Regions from separate parts of the Janthinobacterium svalbardense genome, predicted to be linked through region 1. Evidence: predicted binding sites of a transcription regulator. Region 1 holds the regulator's gene; each other region holds the start of a gene.
The links. The regulator HrcA, encoded in region 1, represses chaperone genes, less so after heat shock. The targets are predictions, from matches to a motif close to TTAGCACTCNNNNNNNNNGAGTGCTAA.
Positions count from the first base shown of each region.

Region 1 (7,288 bases):
AGGGAAACCGAAGGCTGGCACGCATTGGGCGTGAAAGCTCGCTGCGTCGGTGATGTCTTTTCCATTCAGGATGGCAGTGGCCATGATCTTCCTCAGTTCTTCAGCGACAGCACATCCTGCATGTCGAACAGGCCGGTCGGCTTGTCCGCCAGGAAACGCGCGGCGCGCAGCGCGCCGTGGGCGTAGGTGACGCGGCTGCTCGACTTGTGGCTGATCTCGATGCGCTCGCCGATGCCGGCAAACAGCACCGTATGATCGCCGACGATATCACCGCCGCGGATGGTGGCAAAGCCGATGGTCGACGGATCGCGTTCGCCCGTCACGCCTTCGCGGCCGTACACGGCGCACTCTTTCAAGTCGCGGCCCAGGGCGCCGGCCACCACTTCACCCATTTGCAGGGCGGTGCCCGATGGCGCGTCGACCTTGTGGCGGTGATGCGCTTCGATGATTTCAATGTCATAGCCTTCGGACAGGCTTTTTGCCGCCAGTTCCAGCAACTTCATGGTGACATTCACGCCCACGCTCATGTTCGGCGCGAACATGATGGCCGTTTTTTCGGCAGCGGCGGCAATCGCCGCCTTGCCCGCGTCATCGAAGCCGGTGGTGCCGATGATCATCTTGATGCCGTGCTCGGCGCAATACGCCAGGTGCTGCAAGGTGCCTTCGGGACGCGTGAAGTCGATCAGGTAATCGGCGCCGGCCAGGCCGGTGGCCAGATCGGACTCGATCAGCACGCCGGCCGGCTTGCCCAGGAAAGCGGCGGCGTCCTGGCCGACGGACGGTGAACCAGCGCGGTCGAGCGCACCGGCCAGCACGGCGTCGGGGGCGTTGCTGACGGCTTCGATCAGGATATGGCCCATGCGGCCACTGGCACCAGCGATGGCGATTTTCAGTTCAGTCATTTTATTCTCTTACAACAGCTTATTTGGTGGGTTCGGCAGCAGGTGCAGGCTCGGCGGCAGGCGCCGTTGCAGGTGCAGGTGCAGGTGCAGGTGCAACGTCAGGCTTGCTCACAGGAATGGCAGGAGCGGCATCGGCCGGCACGGGCACGGCGCTCGGCGCCACGGGCGACGGCACGGCGGCGGCAGGCACGTCGGCCTTGGCGACCTTGGCGAACGGCGACGGACCGGCGATGCGGTCGATGTATTCTTTCTCGGTCGGCAAGTTGCCGCCTTCGAAACGTGCCACCTTGCCTTCTTTATCAAAAAACACAACCACGCGGCTGCTGGTGGTTTCGCCACTGCCCCGGGCCAGGCGGAACGGGTAATCCCAGCGGTCGGCATGGAAAATGTCGGTCAGCAACGAGGTGCCGAGGACGAAACGTACCTGGTCGCGCGTCATGCCCACTTTCAACTGGGCCAGCATCTCTTCGGAGACAAAGTTGCCTTGTTGAATGTCAGGACGATACGGCGAGAAAAACCACATGAATTTTTGCAGCGGCGTAATAGTGGTCGTTTGTGCGCCCTGTTCAGGGACCACTTCCTTGCCTTCTTTTTGGCTGGCTGCCGGCTTTTCGCCAAGGATGCCGCGGCTGGCGCAGCCGGACATGACCAGCGCGACACAAACCATGCCTGCCACGACTGGTGCTCGAAATGAAATACGGTGCCAGAGAGATGGCAATACAGCCGGTGTTACGCGCATAAATGACCTCAATTGGATGAACAAAACGCCAGGAGTGACCGGCCTGCCAAAAAATGCATATTTTGGCACTCCCCGACAAAACGCTATATGATAAAGCACCTGACCCACATACGAGCAACAAACATGAGTAACAATCCTAGTGATCTCAAGGCAAGCGGCCTGAAAGCCACCCTGCCACGCCTGAAGATACTCGATATCTTCCAGAGTAGCCCGGTACGCCACCTGACAGCGGAAGACGTCTATAAAATTCTGCTGGCCGACAATATGGATGTCGGTTTGGCAACTGTCTACCGTGTCCTGACGCAGTTTGAACAGGCAGGCTTGCTCAACCGCAACCATTTTGAAACCGGCAAGGCAATTTTCGAACTCAACGAAGGATCGCACCACGACCACCTGGTGTGCCTCGACTGTGGCCGGGTCGAAGAATTCTTCGACGAAGAGATCGAAATCCGCCAGCAAAAAGTTGCTGAAGAGCGCGGCTTCAAGATCGCCGAACACGCCTTGGCCATCTACGGCAACTGCATCAAGACGGCTTGCCCGCATAAAGCCGCCTGACGCTTGCCGGCCGCTCCCACGGGGCGGCTGGCAGTAATACTCGGCAATACAACGCCGGACAAAACCGTCGCGAGCGGAAGGGAGAGGTGGCCGAGAAGCGCAACCGTACTTTCAGTACGGTGAGCATCGCAAGCCGCCTATACCGACGCGCAGCAGGTTTGGTCAGGCGTCCCTAGTGATGGCTAAGCGCGCTCGACAGTAATTTAGCCGTGATATCGACGATCGGGATGACGCGCTCGTAGGCCATGCGCGTCGGTCCGATCACTCCCAACGTTCCCACGATCTTGCCGTTGACTTCATACGGCGCCGTCACCACGCTCATCTCATCCATCGGCACCAGGTTCGATTCGCCGCCGATGAAAATCTGCACGCCCGTCGCCTTGCTCGACACGTCGAGCAGCTGCATCAAGCCCGTTTTTTGCTCGAACATGTCGAACATCTGGCGCAGCGAATGCATATTCGATGACAGATCGCTCACGCTGAGCAAGTTGCGTTCGCCGGAAATCACCATGTCGTCGCTATGGTCGGCCATCGCTTCGCTGCCCGCTTCCACGGCTGCCTGCATCAGGCTGCCCATGTCGTCGCGCAGCTGGCGCAGTTCGCCCCGCAGGCGCACGCGCACGGCATCGAACGACAGGCCGCCATAGTTCTGGTTGATGTAATTGGCCGATTGCACCAGTTGCGCCGGCGTGTAGTCAGCCTCCGTCAGCAATAAACGGTTCTGCACGTCGCCGCCCGGGGCAACGATGACGAGCAGGATGCGCTTTTCGGACAGGCGCAGAAATTCAATTTGCTGGAACACGGATTCGCGGCGCGGACTGAGCACGACGCCGGCAAACTGCGACAGCGACGACAGCATCTGCGCCGCATTGGCGATGGTTTTTTGCGGCTGCGGTGTCTGCAGACGCATGCGCGATTCCACCATATGCTCGTCCAGGTGCCGGACGGTCAGCAAGGTGTCGACAAAGATGCGGTAGCCGCGCGGCGTGGGGATGCGTCCGGCCGAGGTGTGCGGACTGGACACATAACCGAGCTCTTCCAGATCGGCCATGATGTTGCGGATGGTGGCTGGCGACAGGTCCAGGCCGGAAATTTTCGACAGGGCGCGCGAACCAACCGGCAGGCCGTCGGCGATATAGCGCTCGACCAGGGCTTTCAGCAGTGTTTGGGCACGGGTATCGAGTTGCATGGTGTCTCAGGTAAGCAAATATTCTTTAAACAAACATATTGTTAATCAAGCGGCAACGACAGCGGCCGAACGTGCAATAACAGCACCTATTATGCACGTTCGCCCGTCCGGCGGCGATCAATCTTCCAGTTGCCCCTGCAGCCACAGCAGCAACTCGTCAAAGTTGGCACAGATGGCGTCGGGCTGCACACCGGCGGCCAGGTGGGCGTCGCTGCCCTTGCGGTTCATCCAGATGGCACGCATGCCCGCGCCTTGCGCTCCCGTCACGTCGAAATACAAATCGTCGCCGACATACACGGCCTCGCTCGGCGCCACGCCCAGCGCGGCGCAGCCGGCCAGGAAGATGCTGGCATCGGGCTTGGCCACGCCAAACTCGCTGGCGGCGATGGACACCTTGAAATGCTGCGCCAAGCCGATAATTTCAAGGTCCGCATTGCCATTCGAGATGGAGCCGAGCAGCATGCGCTGGCGCATCCAGGCCAGGCCAGGCAAGACGTCGTCATACGGCTGGACGCGGTTGCGCGCGGCCAGGAAGTGCACGATGGCCTGCTCGACCAGGGCGGCATCCTCGCCGGCGGTCTCGAAGGCGGCCAGCAGGCCGGCGCGGCGCAACTCGATCAAATTGCCATGGAAATGCGGTTGCGCATTGAGCATGGCCAGGCGGTGCTGGCGCAGCACCTCGATGGAAAACTGCTGCGCCACCCTGGGCGCATGCGTGGCCAGCCAGTCGTGCAGCAGGGTTTCGGCGGCGGCAATCACGGGCGCGATGGGCCACAAGGTATCGTCGAGATCGAACAGGATGGCCTTGGGCGGCACGGCGGGTTTGACAGGGGCAAGGGACATGGGACTCACGGTGGATGCCGCGCCACGATGCGCAGGCTGCATGTATTGTCGCACCGATCGCCGCCGCCGGCATGGCCGCGTACCGTGAAATGGGGCCGGGCCAGCGCTTCCCGGCGAAAAATTGTTACAGGGTGATACAAGGCAAGATCATTCGGCTTGCCAGATAGACTAAAATAGGCGCCATTCCAATGCGGCGCCAGCGTCCGCGTTGCGCTACCCAACCTAATTCGTTTTGGAGAATGTATGAAAAATTTGTACCTGCGCTCGATGCTGGCGGCGGCTTGCGCCGTCACACTGGCAGCTTGCGGCGGCAGCGGCGGCAACCTGTATCTGAGTGGCCAAGTCTCCAATCTGGCAAAGGATGGCCTGATTCTGCTGAATGATGGCGAAAGATTGCCTGTTCCTGCGGGCCAGTCCTCCTTTGTTTTCACCAAGCTGGTCAAGACCGATGACCGCTACGACATCAGCATCGCGGAACAGCCAAAAGGCGCCGTTTGCAGCATTACCAATGGCAGCGGCAAGGCAACGAGCTATTCCGTGAGCACGACCGTGGTGAGCTGCACGACCAACACCTACCCGCTGAGCGGCAAGATCACGGGCCTGACCGCTGGCGGCTTGCGCCTGGTGATGGGCCCCAACGGCATCAGCCCCCTGGCTGGCACCGACTCCTACAAATTCGATTCGGTACCTGACGGCGCCCCATACAGTATTTCCATACTGCCTCCCCAGCCAACGGGCCTGAAGTGCCGCTTCCAGGGTTCCACCAGCACCGACGGCAGCGATACGGTCGGCACGATGGGCTCTGCCCCCACGATCGCAGCCACACTCGACTGCACGCCGCAGTAATCCTTGCGATCCGTCACCTAATTTTTGGAGAAATACATGAAGTTATCCTTCCTGCGCCCACTCGCCGCGCTGCTGCTGACCCTGGGACTGGCCGCTTGCGGCGGCAAGGCATCGTATGATGTCAGCGGCACCGTCAGCAACTTGAACAACAATGGCCTGATCCTCGCCAATGGCGGAGAAGAGCTGCCGATTGCAGCCGGCCAGACCTCGTTCACCTTTAAAAAGCGCATCGACTATGGCACCGACTACAACATCACCTTCAAGCAACAACCGGCCCATATGACTTGCGGCATCAGTGGTGGCTCCGGTTCGGCTGGCCATTACATCAACATCAGCGCCGCTGTTTCTTGTTCACAAAATACGTATAGCGTGAGCGGCACGATTTCTGGTCTGACGGTAGACGGCTTGGTACTGATTAACGGTAATGTAACAACCATAGTGGCCAAGGATGCCAAGACCTTTACCTTGAGCGGCGCTGTCGCCGATGGCACCACCTATGGCGTCGGCGTCTCCACCCAGCCGAAGGGGCTACTGTGCGTCGTACAGCCAGGCACAGGCGCTGGCACCATGGGCAGCGCCAACGTCACCAACGTACAGATCGCCTGTAATCCGGTCTGAGTTGCGGGAACGGTAGCCGCCATGCGGCTACCTGGAAGAGATATCACGTAAATCTATAATAGATATTCAAAAGATAAATTGGAGTTATATGTGGCGATGCAGCATAATGCATCTGTCTCCTCCAACTCTTCCAAGAATTGGATTTAGCCCGCTTTTACCAGCGGGCTTTTTTTTGCCCAAAATTTCTCAGGCGGCAGGCGTTTGCAAACCAGGCTGCAGCATCTGCACGATGCTGGAGAAATCCTGCTGCGCATAACCGGCTTGCGCATGCATCTGGTACAGCTGGCGCACCAGGCCGCCCAGTGGCGTGGGGGCGTTTGCCGACAAGGCCGACTGCTGCGCCAGGCCCAGGTCTTTCAGCATCAGCGCCGTGCCGAAGCCGCCCGTGTAATTGCGCGACGCGGGCGTGCCCTCCATGACACCCGGCCACGGGTTGTACACTTCCAGGGTCCAGTTGCGGCCCGAGCTCTTGGCCATGATGTCGGACAACACTTTCGGGTCCAGGCCATGCGCCACGCCCAGGTTCAGCGCCTCGGCCGTACCGGCCATCAAAATGCCTAGCAGCATGTTGTTGCAAATCTTCGCCACTTGGCCCGCGCCCGCCTCGCCCGCATGGAAGATGTTCTTGCCCATCTTTTCCAGCAGGGGTCGCGCCTGCTGCAAGGCCGCATCGCTACCGCCGACGATGAAGGTCAGGGTGCCAGCCGCCGCGCCCGCCGTGCCGCCCGAGACGGGCGCATCGATCATGGCAAAGCCACGCTCGCTGGCTGCCTGCGCCACCTGGCGCGCCACATCGGCGGCGATGGTGCTGCAATCGATGAACAAGGCGCCGGGCTTGGCCGAGTCGAGCACGCCCCCGGCGCCCAGGTACAGTTCCTGCACGTGCTTGTTGGCTGGCAGCATGGTGATGACGGCGTCGGCCGTCTGCACGGCTGCGCTGGCGGATGCTGCCGCCGTAGCGCCTGCTTCAACCAGCGACGCCACTGCCGCCGGCGCCAGGTCGAATACGGACACGTGGAAGCCGGCGGCCACCAGGTTGCGGGCCATCGGCGCACCCATGTTGCCCAGGCCGATGAAAGCGATATGTTGCATATATGTCTCCTGTTATTCTTTTACTGTAGGTCGCGCAAAGGATGGCTATCCCATGGCGCCGTGAAATATTCATTGAGATACGCTTCGCTGACCTCGGCCAGGCTGGCCGGCTGCCATTGCGGCGCATTGTCCTTGTCGATCAGCAAGGCACGTACGCCTTCGCTGAAGTCCGCGTGGGCGCAGCATTGCACGGCAACAATGAGTTCCAGCTGGAACACTTGCGCCAGACTCAGGTGAAGAGTGCGCTCACGCATGGCCCACACCAGGGCGGCCGAAGTGGGCGCGCCCTTGCCCAGTGCATGGGCCGCCTTTTGCAGCCAGGCCGAATCGCCGTCATAGGCGGCAATGGCGGCCACCACTTCGGGCAAGGTGGGCGCTTGCGTCAAGGCGGCGATGGCGTCGAAGTTGGCGCGCACTTCGGAGACGGGCAGCATGGACGCCGGGGCCGAGAAGCCGCGCAGCAAACGGCTCAGCTGCTGGTGGTTTGCGGGCGCATCCACTTGC
Region 1 is NZ_CP023422.1:6,079,671-6,086,958, forward strand. It holds gene CNX70_RS27080 (barstar family protein) at 1-84, opposite strand, end outside; gene dapB (4-hydroxy-tetrahydrodipicolinate reductase) at 93-902, opposite strand; gene CNX70_RS27090 (outer membrane protein assembly factor BamE) at 922-1,569, opposite strand; gene fur (ferric iron uptake transcriptional regulator) at 1,765-2,196, shown strand; gene hrcA (heat-inducible transcriptional repressor HrcA) at 2,369-3,385, opposite strand; gene CNX70_RS27105 (HAD family hydrolase) at 3,503-4,228, opposite strand; gene CNX70_RS27110 (hypothetical protein) at 4,472-5,074, shown strand; gene CNX70_RS27115 (DUF4369 domain-containing protein) at 5,111-5,692, shown strand; gene mmsB (3-hydroxyisobutyrate dehydrogenase) at 5,879-6,784, opposite strand; gene CNX70_RS27125 (enoyl-CoA hydratase/isomerase family protein) at 6,805-7,288, opposite strand, start outside.

Region 2 (7,288 bases), 1.4 Mb from region 1:
GACGGAAACGTGTGCGATTCTAACAAACTTGCCTATGCTCATGCATACAGTTGCAGCGCGAGGATGGCCGCGTTGTAGCCGGCGTGCGCCAGCATGGGCGCCAGCAGCGAACGGCTGCGTTCATAGGCGGCGCCCGCGCACAGGCCCAGCACGAAGACGGGCAGCATGGAGACAGGCGGATGCACGATGGCAAAGATGGCCGCGCCGATGCCGATCGCCTGCCAGGCGGGCAGCGAGCGGCGCAGGCCGCCCTGGATCAGGCCACGGAAAATGAATTCCTCGCACAAGGGTGCGGCCAGCAGGGTCAGTCCTGCCAGCCAGACTCCGTCCCAGACGGCCCCGGCCGACAGCGGCGCGCGCACAGGTGACCAGCCACAGGCTTGCCCGATGGCCAGGTAGCCGATGCCGAAGAGGGCCGCCAGCAGCGCGCCTGCCGCGCCCCGGCGCCACGCTTGCCGGCCAGGCCCGATGCGCGGCACGCCTGCCGTCTTGCTGCGCCAGTAGACGAGGCGCACCAGGATATAGGTGAGCGCGCCTGCGCTGCCGAAGGCGATGGCCACGTGCGCCAGCGTTGCGCCGGCCGCGTCCTTGAGCAGGAGCAAGGCCAGTGTCTGCAGGATAAAAAACAGCATGGCGGCGATCAAGCCATCCGACGCCGAAACCCTGGCCGGCGGCGAGGCGGCCGGATCGAGCAGGTACGGCAGCTCGTCGCGCGCCTTTTGCCACAGTGCCAGGGCCAGCGCCAGCGTCAGCACGACAAACACCAGTTGCTGCACTACGCTGCCGGCCGCCAGCGCGGCGAGGTACAAGCCGGTCAGCAGCAAATACAGGTACATATAGGTGGGGCGTATTTTCGCCGTCGCTTCGGTGGCCAGCGGATCGCTGGCAAACACCCCCAGCGCCACGGCGATCATCGAATACAGGGGAATGCCGGCCAGGGCCAGCAGCATCAGTCCCGCCATGTCCCAGCGCCATGCGGGCAGCCAGGCCAGCGCCGCGCCAAACAGGATGAGTGGATACAGCAGGGCCAGCACGGCCCACAATTGCGCCTTTTGCCGCAGCGCCTGCTCAACGGAAACGGGAAACGTGTACAGCAGCCACAGCGCGCCGCCTTCCTTGTTCAGGGTCTGGAAGGCCGACATCATCAGCACATAGCTGCCGAGGAAAAAGCCGGTCGATGCCAGCAGGGCGGGGCTGGCCAGCAGCGTGTGCAAGTCGCGCGCCTGGCCCGAAAAAAGAGCCTGGCCGCCGAGGATCAGCAGCGGCATCAGCAGCGTTTGCACCATGAAATTACGGTCGCGCATCAGCAGGGTCAATTCGCGGCGCTGGATCACCGTGCCGATGCGGGCGCGCCACCGGCCAGCGGGCAGTGCCGCCGGGGTGCGCTTGCGGCTGGCTTCGCGCTGGCCTGCGCCCACCACGCCGTGGCGCAACTGGCGGCGCAGCATCGCCATGCCCAGCCACATCAACAGCAGCACTTGCGCCAGCAGCAGGCAGGCCGGCAGCAGCGCGGCCGCCAGGCTGGCGGCATTGAGTACGCGCACCAGCAGGCCGGGCGGCGTCCAGCTGCTCCAGGCGGGCATGGCCGCGGCCCAGCCATGGGCAAAGCCGCCCGCGCCCATGCCAAAGGACATGCCCATATACATGGGAAACACCCCGGCCACCGACAGCAGCGCCTGCAGGTTACCCAGCCGTGCCGGACTGAGCGACAGGCGCAAGCCCGTATCGACCAGGGTGCGCAGCATGGCGGCCAGGGCCAGCAGCAGCAGGCTGGCCGCCAGCCCGGACAGCGGAGAAAACCAGCCCTGGCCCGAATACCAGGCGATCATGGTGGTGCTGGGCCACAAGGCCAGCAGGCCGGCCGGATTGACGAGCGTGCGTTCGAGCACGCGCGCCCACAGCAGCGTGGTTTTGTCGACCGGTAAGGTGACCAGCCATTCCAGGTCCCAGTCCGGTTTCGACAGCTCGCCCATGCCTAGCGGCAACAACACGCTGACCAGCCACAACAGCATCAATTGCAGGGCCAGGCCGCCTGCCAGCGCCGTACTGAACGGGTGCCCGATCAATTCGGCGATGACGGGTGCCAGCAGGCGTTCGCCCGCCTGCATGCTGCCTTGCGCCTGGCAGGCGGCCACCTGGTCGAGCAGGCAATGCATGTTGAGCACGCCATGGCGCGCGATAGTGCCGAAGGAAAACAGCATGGGCAGGAACAGCAGCACGCCCAGCAGCCAGCGGCCCTGTTTCTTGCCCGGCGTGGCGGGGCGGCCCTGCGGGTGCTTCTTGAAGGCGAGTCCGCGGCCGCTGACGTTGAGCAGGCGCTGCAGGCGCAAGCGGGTCAGCAGCCAGATGGCGCGCCAGGCGGTGAGCGGCACCGGCGTCATGCGGCGGCCGTTTCATCGGTAAGTTGCAGGAAGAGTTCTTCCAGGCTGCCGTCGCTGGACAGCTGCCGGCGAATTTCGTCCAGGCTGCCCGTGGCCGCCAGCGCGCCGCGGTGGATGATGGCCACGCGGCTGCACAGCTTTTCCGCCATGTCGAGCAAATGCGTGGAAACGAAGATGGTGGTGCCGGCGGCGGCGATGCGCAGCAGCCGTTCCTGTACTTCGCGCGAGGCGCGCGGGTCCAGGCCGTTGATCGGTTCATCGAGGATCAGCACGGCCGGATCGTGGATCAGCGCGCAGGCCAGGCCCAGTTTTTTCTTCATGCCCAGCGAATAATTGACGGCAAAGTCTTCGGCCGCCTCGTCCAGGCCGAATTCCGTCAACAGACGCGCCGCGCGGTCGGCCGCATCCGCGCGCGAAAAACCATGCATTTCGGCGACGAATTGCAGGATTTCACGGCCCCGCAAATAGTCGTAAAAGATCGGGTTGTCGGGCAGGTAGCCCACCTTGCGCTTGACGGCGGCACCGTCGCGGTGGCAATCGAGGCCATCGACCAGCACGCGGCCGCTGCTGGGCACCAGGATGCCCATCAGCATGCGAATGGTGGTGGTCTTGCCGGCGCCATTCGGTCCCAGGAAGCCGAAGACTTCTCCCTTCCCCACCTGCAAGGTGAGCGGGTGGACGGCGTCGAAGGTACCGTAGCGTTTGGACAAACCCTGGAATGCGATCATCGTGTGCCCTGCAAGAATGTTAACAATGGCAAGATGATAGCGTGCTATCCAGACGTGGTCGATTTATGGGCGTTCCAGCGCGCCCTGCGTGATCTTGACCTTGACCCGGTAGGTGGGCGCGGCCGCGTTGAGGGCGGGCGGCGTGGCCGGGTCGACGTCGAGCAGGGTGAATGTCAGGTGGTTGACGCTGACGGAACTGGCGGCGCCGGGCATGGACTCGGACAGGACGATGTCGGTGGCGCCTGCGCTGTTGAGCAAACTGAAACTGTAGCTGACGTAACCTTTCCACACGCACACGGCGCCCTTGCGGCAGCGGCTGTCGTTGACACGCTCGAGTTTCAAGGTATCGGTGGCCGTGATGGCGACCTGTTCGCCCGGCGAGAGCACGTGGGTGACGCTGCGCGGCGTGTTTTCCGCGTCGCCGGCGCTGCCGGCCGCACCGCAGCCAGCCAGTACGGCCAGGCAGGCGATGAGCAGGGGCAGCAGCAGGCTACGATAAGAGCGGGTCAGAGTAGGCATGTTTTTCCTTTCAGGTAAAATCTCCCCGGCGTGGCGTTCACGCATGGGATGAAAATCATAATAACAAAATGATATTTTTTCGGCGCACCATTGGCGCGTTGCCGATGAATTGATGCGCCGGCCACGCGGCGCGCCGATTACTGCGTAGAATGGCTGTTTTGAAAATCAGGAAACAACCATGAAAAAAACTGCCCTGGCGAAAAGCGATGCCAAGAAACTGATGGGAAAGATGAATGTTCCCGGCGCCGGTGCATTCGGTAAGGAAGCGGTGGTCGTCGACCGCCGCGAGCAGCGCAAGCGCGATCAGGCCCTGGGCCTGGTGCCATTCGCCGTCAAGCTGAACAGCGATCTGGTGTTGCAATTGCAGACCCTGGCCAAGGAGCGCGATGCGGATCTGAATGAATTGGTCGCCGAGCTGATCACCAAGGGCTTGGCTGCAGCATAAGGGCTGACAATGTTTATCTGTTGATAAATATCACTGTAAAACTAAAAGGCGCCTTGCGGCGCCTTTTGCATTGCGGCATTGCTTGTACTTACACCCAGGCGGCCAGCGCGCCCTTCATTTTTTTCAGCGCCGCCACTTCGATCTGGCGGATGCGTTCGGCCGATACGCCGAACTCTTCTGCCAAAGCGTGCAGGGTGGCGCCGGAACCGTCGTCGTTGGCCAGCCAGCGCGCTTCGATGATGCGGCGCGAACGGGCATCCAGCTTGGACAGTGCCGTTTCCAGGCCTTCCGATTGCAGACGCGTCACTTGTTCCGCTTCCAGCACCTTGGTCGGCTCGCTTTGCTCCGACGACAGGTAGGCGATCGGCGAAAACTTGTCGTCTTCATCGTCGGTCGGCGATTCCAGTGCAATGTCGCGGCCGCTCAAGCGCGTTTCCATTTCGATCACTTCTTCGCGTTTCACGTCGAGCAGCTTGGCCAGCGCATCGATCTGCTTCGGCGTCATCGCATCGAGGCCCGTCTTGTGGCTGCGCAGGTTGAAGAACAGCTTGCGCTGTGCCTTCGTCGTCGCGACCTTGACCAGGCGCCAGTTTTTCAGGATGTACTCGTGCATCTCGGCTTTCACCCAGTGCATGGCGTACGATACCAGGCGCACGCCCTGGTCCGGATCGAAGCGTTTCACGGCTTTCATCAAGCCGATATTGCCTTCCTGAATCAGGTCGGCGTGCGGCAAGCCATAGCCCAGGTAGCCGCGGGCAATCGAGACCACCAGGCGCAGGTGCGACAGCACCAGTTCTTGCGCGGCGGCCAGGTCATTTTTTTCGCGCAGGCGTGTCGCCAGCGAAATTTCTTCATCGTGGGTCAACATGGGCAGGCGGTTCACGGCCGAGATATAGGCGTCAATATTGCCCAGATTGCCAGTGAACCCGAGGCCCAGCGCATTACTTTTGGTCGGAACCAATGCGGATGTTGCGGACATCATAGTCATGTTTTCTCCCTCGTAGTCTTGCTTTGTTCCAGTTGGCCATGTCACGCGACGTGGCCCGATTGTCTGTTCGTTTTGCGTATGCGGTCTTGCACTTGCAGATCGCGGCACCATCTTCATTTGGCGTCCATGGCGGTTCTGCTGTTGGTATGTCCCTATATTAGCACTCTCTGCTTGAGAGTGCCAATCAGCACATTTAATCGTCCTGATAGCCTAAATGCTATGGCGAATGAATGCTTGATAAATGTGGATGAGCGGTGATCTGAACAGCGCTGCAGGCCGCTTCACGACAACGTAGCCAGTCTACGGCCTCTGGCTGAAGCGAACCTTAAGAATACTTGCTAAATATCAAGATAACAGCATTGTGGGGACGCATGGCGGCACCTGGGGCGCCGCCATGGAAGGGAAGGCAAGGTCAGTTCAGGCGCGCCAGATGGCGCTGCACGCAGAGGAAGGCGCCGATCAGGCCCAGGCCGGCGCTGACGGCCAGCAAGCCGGCCATCGGCAGCGGCGCCAGCGGCACCAGCTGGAATTCGGACGCATACAGGCGGGCAAACTCGGCAATCGCGGTATTCAGCGGTTGCAAGGCCAGCGCCACGGCGCCCAGGGCCAGCGCACCGGCGCACAGGCCCAGCAGGGCGCCCGTGTAATAGAAGGGGCGGTGGATGAAGGTGTCCGTGGCGCCGATCAATTTCGAGATGCTGATTTCATCGCGCTGCTGCATTACTTGCAGGCGGATGGTATTGAAGACCACGGCGATGACGGCCACGCCCAGGGTGATGGCCAGCAGCAGCAGCACCAGGCGCAGCACGCCCAGCAGAGCCGCCAGGCGCTTGACCCAGGCCGAATCGACTTGCGCCGATTCCACGCCTGGCAGGTGGCGCAGCTGCTCCGCCACCGCATCGACATCCTGCGCTTCGCTGGCGCTGCTGAACGCATCGAGTTTCAGCACATAGCTGTCGGGCAAGGGATTGTCGCCCAGGGTGCTGAGCACGTCGGCCAGGCCGTTCTTGTTTTTCAGGGTGTCGAGCGCCTGTTCGCGCGGGATGAAGACGATCTTCGCCTTTTGCGCGCCGACGACCTTGCGCATGGCGCCCGCCAGGGCCACGGCTTGCTCGCGCGGCGTGTCGATCTTCAGGAAAACGCTGATTTCCGGGTCGACCGACATCTGTTCCGACATGGGGCGCACATTGTCGAGCATGGTCAAGCCGGCGAACGGCAGCGACAGGGCGATGGCGACGACGAGCACGTTCAACAGGAAGCCTCCTGGCGACTTGCGCAAATGGATCAGCGCCGAACCCAGCGCGAAGCGGTGTTGACGGAACCAGCCTCTCATGCCTGTTCTCCCTGCACATCGTCGGGGCCGGGGGAGGGCGCAAAATCGGGATCGGGCGGCGCGAAGACGGGTGCCTGCGTGGCCTTGTCGATGGCGACTAATTGGCCGTTTTTCAGGTGGATCACGCGGGCGGCGGCGTCAAGCATCTGTTCGTCATGGCTGGAAATGAGGCAGGTCACGCCCACCGAGTGAAACGCTTTCAGGGCGTCGAGCACCTTGTTGGCGCTGGCGCGGTCCAGGTTGGCCGTCGGTTCGTCGGCCAGGATGATCTGTGGCCGGTTGACGATGGCGCGTGCGATGGACACGCGCTGCTGTTCGCCGCCCGACAGCGACAGGGGACGCGCCATGGCGCGGTCGAGCAGGCCCACTTTATCGAGGGCAGCGCGCGCGCGCTGCTCCGCGGCAACTTTATGCGCGCCGACGACGAGCAGCGGCAACATGACGTTGGCCAGGATGGAGCGGTCGTTGAGTAGTTTTTGCTGCTGGAAGATCAGGCCCATGTTGCGGCGCAGAAAGGGCACGCCGGCCGGCTTGATTTTCGCCATGTCCTGGCCGTTGACGATCAGCTTGCCTGACGTGGGGCGTTCCATGGCGGCGATCATTTTCAGCAGGGTGGACTTGCCGGCGCCGGACGGGCCGGCCAGAAAGACCAGCTCGCCTTTGGCAATGCTCAGCGAAATGTCGCTGAGGGCCACGGCATCGGAGGAGTATTGCTTGGAGACGTGCTGAAATTCAATCATGTAGTGGCTTATCCGAGCAGCGCTTCGACAAATTCAGCAGCCACGAAAGGCTGCAAGTCTTCAATTTTCTCACCGATGCCGATGAAATACACGGGGACGGGGCGTACGCGGGCAATCGCCGCCAGCACGCCGCCCTTGGCGGTACCATCGAGCT
Region 2 is NZ_CP023422.1:1,248,498-1,255,785, forward strand. It holds gene CNX70_RS05525 (CPBP family intramembrane glutamic endopeptidase) at 39-2,381, opposite strand; gene CNX70_RS05530 (ABC transporter ATP-binding protein) at 2,378-3,109, opposite strand; gene CNX70_RS05535 (hypothetical protein) at 3,173-3,628, opposite strand; gene CNX70_RS05540 (hypothetical protein) at 3,807-4,073, shown strand; gene rpoH (RNA polymerase sigma factor RpoH) at 4,162-5,055, opposite strand; gene ftsX (permease-like cell division protein FtsX) at 5,474-6,394, opposite strand; gene CNX70_RS05555 (cell division ATP-binding protein FtsE) at 6,391-7,134, opposite strand; gene ftsY (signal recognition particle-docking protein FtsY) at 7,143-7,288, opposite strand, start outside.
Region 2: a site for HrcA is predicted at 5,219-5,245, ahead of rpoH (RNA polymerase sigma factor RpoH). Genes of this name have one in related genera too.

Region 3 (7,288 bases), 670 kb from region 1:
AGGCCAGCATGGCCACCGCTGCAAAGGCGGCGAAGAAGAACATCTGGAAGGCCGTCACGCTGATGCCGCTCTCGGCGATCTTGCCGATCACGCCTTCGTTCATGACGCTGCGGTTGACGATCAGCACCCACAGGTTGCCCACCGTGGTCGACAGATTCCAGAAGCTCATGATGGCGCCCTTCATGGAGACCGGCGCCTGGCTGTAGGCAAACTCCAGCCCTGTCGCCGAGACCAGCACTTCGCCGAAGGTCAGCAAGGCGTACGGCAGGATTTGCCACATGATGGAGACGGCGTTGCCGCTGTCGAGGGCCAGCTGCAAGAGGCCAATGACGATCCACGCCAGCGAGGAAAAGCCGATACCGGCCGTCATGCGGCGCAGGGCCGTCGCTTCCAGGCCGAAGCGGTTCAGCATCGGGTACAGCACCAGGTTATTGAACGGGATCAGCAGCATCACCAGCATCGGGTTCAGCGCCTGCATCTGCGCCGGCAGGAACCAGCTTGGTTTTTCCATGGTGTTCGCTTGCACGATCCAGGTCGAGGCCTTCTGGTCGAACAGCGAGAAGAACGGCGTGACGAGGGCGAAGATGACGAGGATGCGCAAGACGGCGCGCACGCCTTCGACGGCTTCATCCGGATGGATGCCGCGTGCGCGTTCCAGCTGCATGGCCGTGCCGATGCTGCCGAAGGCCAGCAGCAAGACCAGCGCGGTACACGCTGCAATCACGAAGCCCCATTCGGGAATGCTGTAGAACGCATACAGGGCGCCGATCACGCCGACGTAGGCCACATACAGGCCGGGACGCGAACCGCCATCGACACGGGCCAGCAGGGCCGTGCGGGCGACGCGGGTAAACGAGTCGGGATTCGGCGGCGCCGGCGGCACGTGCACGTACTTCTTGGCGCCCATCCAGAAGACGAGGGTAGCGGCCAGCATCATCAGGCCAGGGATGCCGAAGGCGATCGAGGGACCAAAGTCGCGCAGGAACATCGGCATCAGCAGCGAGGCGAAGAAAGAGCCGAAGTTGATGATCCAGTAGAACAGGTCGAACACCAGCTTGGCCTTGTGCTTGTTGGTCTGGTCGAACTGGTCGCCGACAAACGAGGCCACCAGCGGCTTGATACCGCCGGAACCGAAGGCGATCAGGAACAGGCCGAAATAAAAGCCGTTGACGCTGTTTTCAAACAGGGCCAGGCAGGCATGGCCGGCGCAATACACGAGGCTGAGCCAGAAGATGGTGTTGTACTTGCCAAAGAAGCGGTCGGCCAGCCAGCCGCCCAGCAGCGGGAAGAAGTACACGCCGATGACGAAGGTGTGGAAGACGTGCTTGGCTTCGCCCGTGCGTTGATCGATCGGGATCATCAACAGCAAGGTGCTGATGAGGAACGGCGTCAGGATGTTGCGCATGCCATAAAAGCTGAAGCGTTCGCAGCCTTCGTTGGCGATGATGTACGGTATTTGCCGGGGCATCTTGCCCGTGGCGGTTTGTGTCTCGGCCGATGACATTGGCTCTCCCCCAAGTTTTTTTTGTAAGCCGCGATGCTAAGGCCTGCCGCGTTTGCTTGCAACAGAAAAAACGGCCTGTCCGCTATTTCGCAGAGATTTGTAAGGTATTGATTTTCATAAAGACATTACTTTCGGCACTTGCGCTTGCACTGGCACTTGCACGAGCGGAGCGGGGCAGCAGCAGCTGCAGTGGCAGCATGCCCTCCGCTGCCGGACCGTCCGCCAGGGTAAAACCGCAACCCAGGTACAGGGTCAACGCAGCGTGGTTGTCCTGCGCCACGGCCAGGCGAATGCGGGCCAGCTCGGGAATGGCGCAGGCATGGTCGATGGCGGCCTGCACCAGTTGCCGTCCCGCGCCGCGTCCACGCGCCTGCGGCGCCACATACACGCCCCACAGGCTGGCCTTGTCATGCACGACGGCGATCGGTTCGCGGCGCAGGCCGGCAATGGCGATCAATTGTTCCTCGTTGAAAGCGCCAAATATTATTTGGTGCGAGGTGGCGCGCAAGCGCTGGGCGATCTGTGCCAGCGGCAAGCCGCTTTCCGCTGCGTGCGTGGTGCAGAAGGCGGTGGGCAGTTCGGCGATGCCGGCCAGGCGCAGCGCGCGGTAGGCGCTGGCGTCGTCTGGTGCAAGGGGGCGGACAGAGGTGGTGGGCATGTGAGCGAGTATCGGGCTTCGATGTCAGAAAGTAAACCTTGCGCTGCAACGCCAGCGTCCCTGGCCATCGCGCCCGCAGCCAGCCTGGGGCGTTATTGCGTGGCGATGCGCTGCATGGGCGCGCTGTCCTTGCGCCATTGTTCCAGGCTGATCAGGTCACCGTTGACGATATCGTCCACAAGGATGCGCTTGCCGTCGGGCGTGACGACAAAGCTTTCCCAGCGGTGGGCCGCGTCGGGCGTGCTTTCGAAAAAGCTCAGCTGATAGCAGGCGACGCCATCGACGAGGCGCGTTTCCGGCGACGTTTCCATTACGGCGCCGTGCGCGCGGCCGCCGCTAGCCTTTTCGATATGCGCCGACCAAGCCTTGATTTCCGGCAAAGCCATCAGCGCATCGACGGCGCGCGCGTTCTGCTCCTGCGCCGCCTGGCTGTTCCCGGCCGGGGCATTGCCGTCGTGCGGGGCGGACTGCTGGTGCAGGTAGAAAGCGCCGAGGCCGGCGGCCAGCAAGCCGGCCAGGATGCCGGCGATGATGGTAGTTTTGGAAGAAGAGGCGCGTGGCGGCATGATGGTGGCATGAGAAAGAAGGACGATGGCGGCCATGCTAAAGCAAAACGCGCAGGCCGGCAATCGCCGGGCTTGCCAACGGGCTTGCTAACGGGTTTGCCAAACGGGTTTGTTAAATACATAGGCGAAAAAAAGCCACCTTCCGTAGAAGATGGCTTTCGGGGCTGCCGGGCAGGCGCAAACAGCTTTTGGTCTGCCTGTCCAGGCCCGGCATAGGCATCCCCGCGCGCCGTCGCCTGCGGGCGGGGATGCCGGGCTTACATCATGCCGTCCATGCCGCCCATGCCACCCATGCCGCCGCCCATGCCGCCGCCTGCTTTGTCGTCAGCGATTTCGCAGACCATGCAGTCGGTTGTCAGCATCAGCGAAGCGATCGAAGCGGCGTTTTGCAGCGCCGAACGGGTCACTTTGGCTGGGTCCAGGACGCCCATTTCGACCATGTCGCCATACGTGCCGTTGGCAGCGTTGTAGCCGTAGTTGCCCGTGCCAGCCAGTACGGCTGCCACGACGACCGAAGCTTCTTCGCCAGCGTTTTGCACGATCATGCGCAGTGGCTCTTCCATTGCGCGCAGGACGATCTTGATACCGGCATCTTGATCAGGATTGTCGCCCTTGACCGTGATGTTGGCGCGTGCGCGCAGCAGGGCTACGCCGCCGCCTGGCACGATGCCTTCTTCCACGGCAGCGCGGGTAGCGTGCAGTGCATCTTCAACGCGGGCTTTCTTTTCTTTCATTTCGACTTCGGTGGCTGCGCCAACCTTGATCACGGCAACGCCGCCAGCCAGTTTGGCGACGCGCTCTTGCAGTTTTTCACGGTCGTAGTCCGAGGTCGCTTCTTCGATCTGTACACGCACTTGTTTCACGCGTGCTTCGATCGAGGCAGCTTCGCCGGCGCCATCGATGACGATGGTGTTTTCCTTGCCCACTTCGATGCGTTTCGCCTGGCCCAGTTCGGCCAGGGTCACTTTTTCCAGGGTCAGGCCGACTTCTTCAGCGATCACTTGGCCGCCGGTCAGGACAGCGATGTCTTCCAGCATGGCTTTGCGGCGGTCGCCGAAGCCAGGTGCTTTCACTGCGCAAGTTTTCAGGATGCCGCGGATGTTGTTCACAACCAGGGTCGCCAGCGCTTCGCCTTCGATGTCTTCTGCGATGATCAGCAGTGGACGGCCAGCTTTTGCGACTTGTTCCAGTACCGGCAGCAGGTCACGGATGTTCGAGATTTTCTTGTCGCACAGCAGGACGAATGGGCTGTCCAGGACGGCAACTTGTTTCTCTGGGTTGTTGATGAAGTATGGCGACAGGTAGCCGCGGTCGAATTGCATGCCTTCAACGATGTCCAGTTCGTCGTTCAGCGACTTGCCGTCTTCCACGGTGATGACGCCTTCTTTGCCGACTTTTTCCATCGCTTCAGCGATACGCTCGCCGATTGAGTAGTCCGAGTTCGCCGAGATCGCGCCAACTTGGGCGATTTCTTTGGTCGTGGTGCAAGGACGGGCGATTTTCGCCAGTTCTTCGACGGTGGCAGCAACTGCTTTGTCGATACCGCGCTTCAGGTCCATCGGGTTCATGCCGGCGGCAACGAACTTCATGCCTTCGCGTACGATGGCTTGTGCCAGCACGGTGGCGGTGGTGGTGCCGTCGCCGGCGTTGTCACTGGTGCGGGAAGCAACTTCCTTGACCAACTGAGCACCCATGTTCATTTGCTTGTCTTTGAGTTCGATTTCTTTCGCTACCGACACGCCATCCTTGGTGACGGTAGGGGCGCCGAACGAGCGCTCCAGGACCACGTTGCGGCCTTTCGGGCCCAGCGTTACTTTGACTGCGTTGGCGAGGATGTTGACGCCTTCGACCATCTTGGCGCGCGCTGCGTCGCCGAATATTACTTCTTTAGCTGCCATGTTCAATTCTCCTGAGTTTCGGGATGTGTCTGTCTACAACGTGGAAACAATTACTTGACGACGATCGCCATGATGTCTTCTTCGCGCATGACCATCAGCTCATCGCCGTCAACTTTGACGGTTTGGCCGGCGTACTTGCCGAACAGGACGCGGTCGCCCACTTTGACATCCAGAGGACGGACTTTGCCGTCGTCGAGAATCTTGCCATTGCCTACGGCAAGGACTTCGCCTTGATCCGGTTTTTCAGCAGCTGCATCAGGAATGATGAGGCCGGACGCAGTTTTGGTTTCCTGGTCGAGGCGTTTGACGATGACGCGATCGTTCAATGGGCGCAGATTCATACAAAACTCCTTAAAGTTCAATGGATAAGTGTTGCTAAATGAATACATGTCCGGCACAGCGCCAGACCTGCTTTCAGTGACCGCCGTTGAAAGCAGCCCGCAACGGTCAAGCAAACCCCATGTCATCCTGTCCTTGCCTGTATCCGGCAGTGGTGCATCGCGGCGTCGCCCGCCGCGTAGCGTTCCCTGCAGTGGTCTGGCAAGCACCATCAGTCCTGAGGATTGCTACGAAAGAGTTTGTTAGCACTCTCTACTAACGAGTGCTAATTATAGGGACGGTATGGGTCAACTTCAAGGGCTTATTCAAGAGGAACATATAGATAGATGCTGAGCAGAGCCTGCATCTACACAGGGTTTGCGCCAGCACAAGCCGCGTTCCCGGGCGTCAGCAACAGCAGCGACTCTAGCATGCCGCCCGGATGGGGGGCGTTCCTGTACGCGCAGGAAACAGAGTTTTACTATGAAATTTGATAAGATGATTGCAATTGCATATCAATATTGCCACATATCGCCACTTGCACCAGAAAGAACGCCATGCCATTTCCTGTTTCCCGTCCCGCGCTGCGCCTGCTGTGCGCTACCGTTATCGGCCTCGCCTGCCTGGGCAATGCCGCCGCGCACACGCCCACCATCGTCGACGAGATCAGCGTGGCGGCCCTCACGCCGCTGGAAAAGAAGATGCTGCTCAATGACTTGTTCAACGATTTGAACAAGGATGACGACGACCAGGAAGCGCACGTATGGGACAACGGCGGCGACAGTGGCGTGCTGGTGAAAGTCACGTATAACTTCAGCAACTCCGGCATGACGGAGCACAGCCTGAAGGCGCACGTCTGCCGCGACCTGAAATTCGTCGTCACGGCGGGCGGCAAGTCGCAAGACTTGAGCCGCCGCACCTGTTCGCAGAACAGCGGCAACTGGGATGTGCAGGGCAAGGACCCGGCGCCCGTCGTGTATCCGCCGTTCCTGTCCGACGTCACCATCGCCAAGCTCAATGCGAAAGAACAACAAGCCCTGCTGACGGCCGCCGTGCGCACCTTGAAAGATGAAGAGGATGGCAAGACGCGCCAATGGAGCAACAAGGGCTTGGGCAATGCGGCGCCGCTGGCAGTGCGCCTGACGCCCTCGGGGACGGACGCCAAGCCTGGCAGCTACGGCCGCACTTGCCGCGACTTGACGATGGTGCTTGACGGCAAGGGCGGACAACAGACGCTGGTGCGCCGCTCTTGCGAAAACCGTTATGGCGGACTCGATATCGAAGCCGATTACGTCGACGAGTAAAACGCCGCCATCGCGGCGCTGGCAGATGCGCGCACTTGGCGAAAAGCGCCGGAAAAAGCGTGTATTGTCCGCCAACTGCCCTGCATTGATGTAAATATGTGTGACAGCGGCGTGATTCGATTGACGCCCATGGAGCGTCCGCCCTATAGTGGCGGGATGATTTCCGAATTCAACGAATTATCCGACAAGATAGGCCTGCTGGCCGAAATGACCCATGCGCTGCGCCGTGAAAACGCGCAATTGCGCAAGGACAATGCCGCGCTGGCCGCCGAGAACGCCCTGTATGTGCAGCGCATGCGCGAGGCGCAGGAGCGGGTGGAAGCGTTGCTGGAAAAAATTCCCGAACTGGTGCAAGCCGGCCTGGAGCAAGCCGCTTCGGAAGCGGGCGCCTACATTGCCGAGAACGAGAAGGAAGCGTAATGCCGCGTGTCGATGTCAATATCATGGGCCAGTCCTACAGCATGGTGTGCCGCGACGGTGAAGAGCGCGCACTGCGCGAAGCGGCAATCTATCTCGATAGTAAAATGAAAGCCATCCGCGACGCGGGCAAGGTCAAGGGCAATGACCGCATCGCCGTGCTGGCCGCCTTGGGCGTGGCCGCCGAATTCCTCTCCGTGAAGTCGCCGCAAGGTCCGCTGTCGGAATTGACGATACTCGAAGTGAAGCAAAAGATCTCGGCCATGCACACCGTCCTGGACAGCGCATTGACGCCCCAGGAAAACCTTTTTTAAGCGCGTCCGCGACGATTTGTCTTTGCGATGCGCGACCAAAGGAGTAAACTTGGGTCTACCCTGCAGTGTTCGCGATTGCCATATATTCCTTGAACCATTTATGCGCATCGGTTGCGAATTTTGTTTGATGGGAGTGAGCGTCGCTCGTTCGACGAACCCGAAATTGAACTAACGTGACCACCTTGAACCGTTTGGTTCGGGATGCCGGCATAGCGGCACAGGCGGGGCCTAATTTGCACGAACTGGCAATACAAAGAAAACGGTTGCAGCATTGATGCGCAACCGTTTTTTTACGTCTGTCGCTTTCAC
Region 3 is NZ_CP023422.1:5,404,750-5,412,037, reverse strand. It holds gene CNX70_RS24115 (POT-type proton-dependent oligopeptide transporter) at 1-1,504, opposite strand, end outside; gene CNX70_RS24110 (GNAT family N-acetyltransferase) at 1,587-2,162, opposite strand; gene CNX70_RS24105 (hypothetical protein) at 2,255-2,764, opposite strand; gene groL (chaperonin GroEL) at 2,986-4,626, opposite strand; gene groES (co-chaperone GroES) at 4,677-4,967, opposite strand; gene CNX70_RS24090 (hypothetical protein) at 5,502-6,248, shown strand; gene CNX70_RS24085 (DUF904 domain-containing protein) at 6,378-6,668, shown strand; gene CNX70_RS24080 (cell division protein ZapA) at 6,668-6,979, shown strand; RNA gene ssrS (6S RNA) at 7,034-7,211, shown strand.
Region 3: a site for HrcA is predicted at 5,208-5,234, ahead of groES (co-chaperone GroES). Genes of this name have one in related genera too.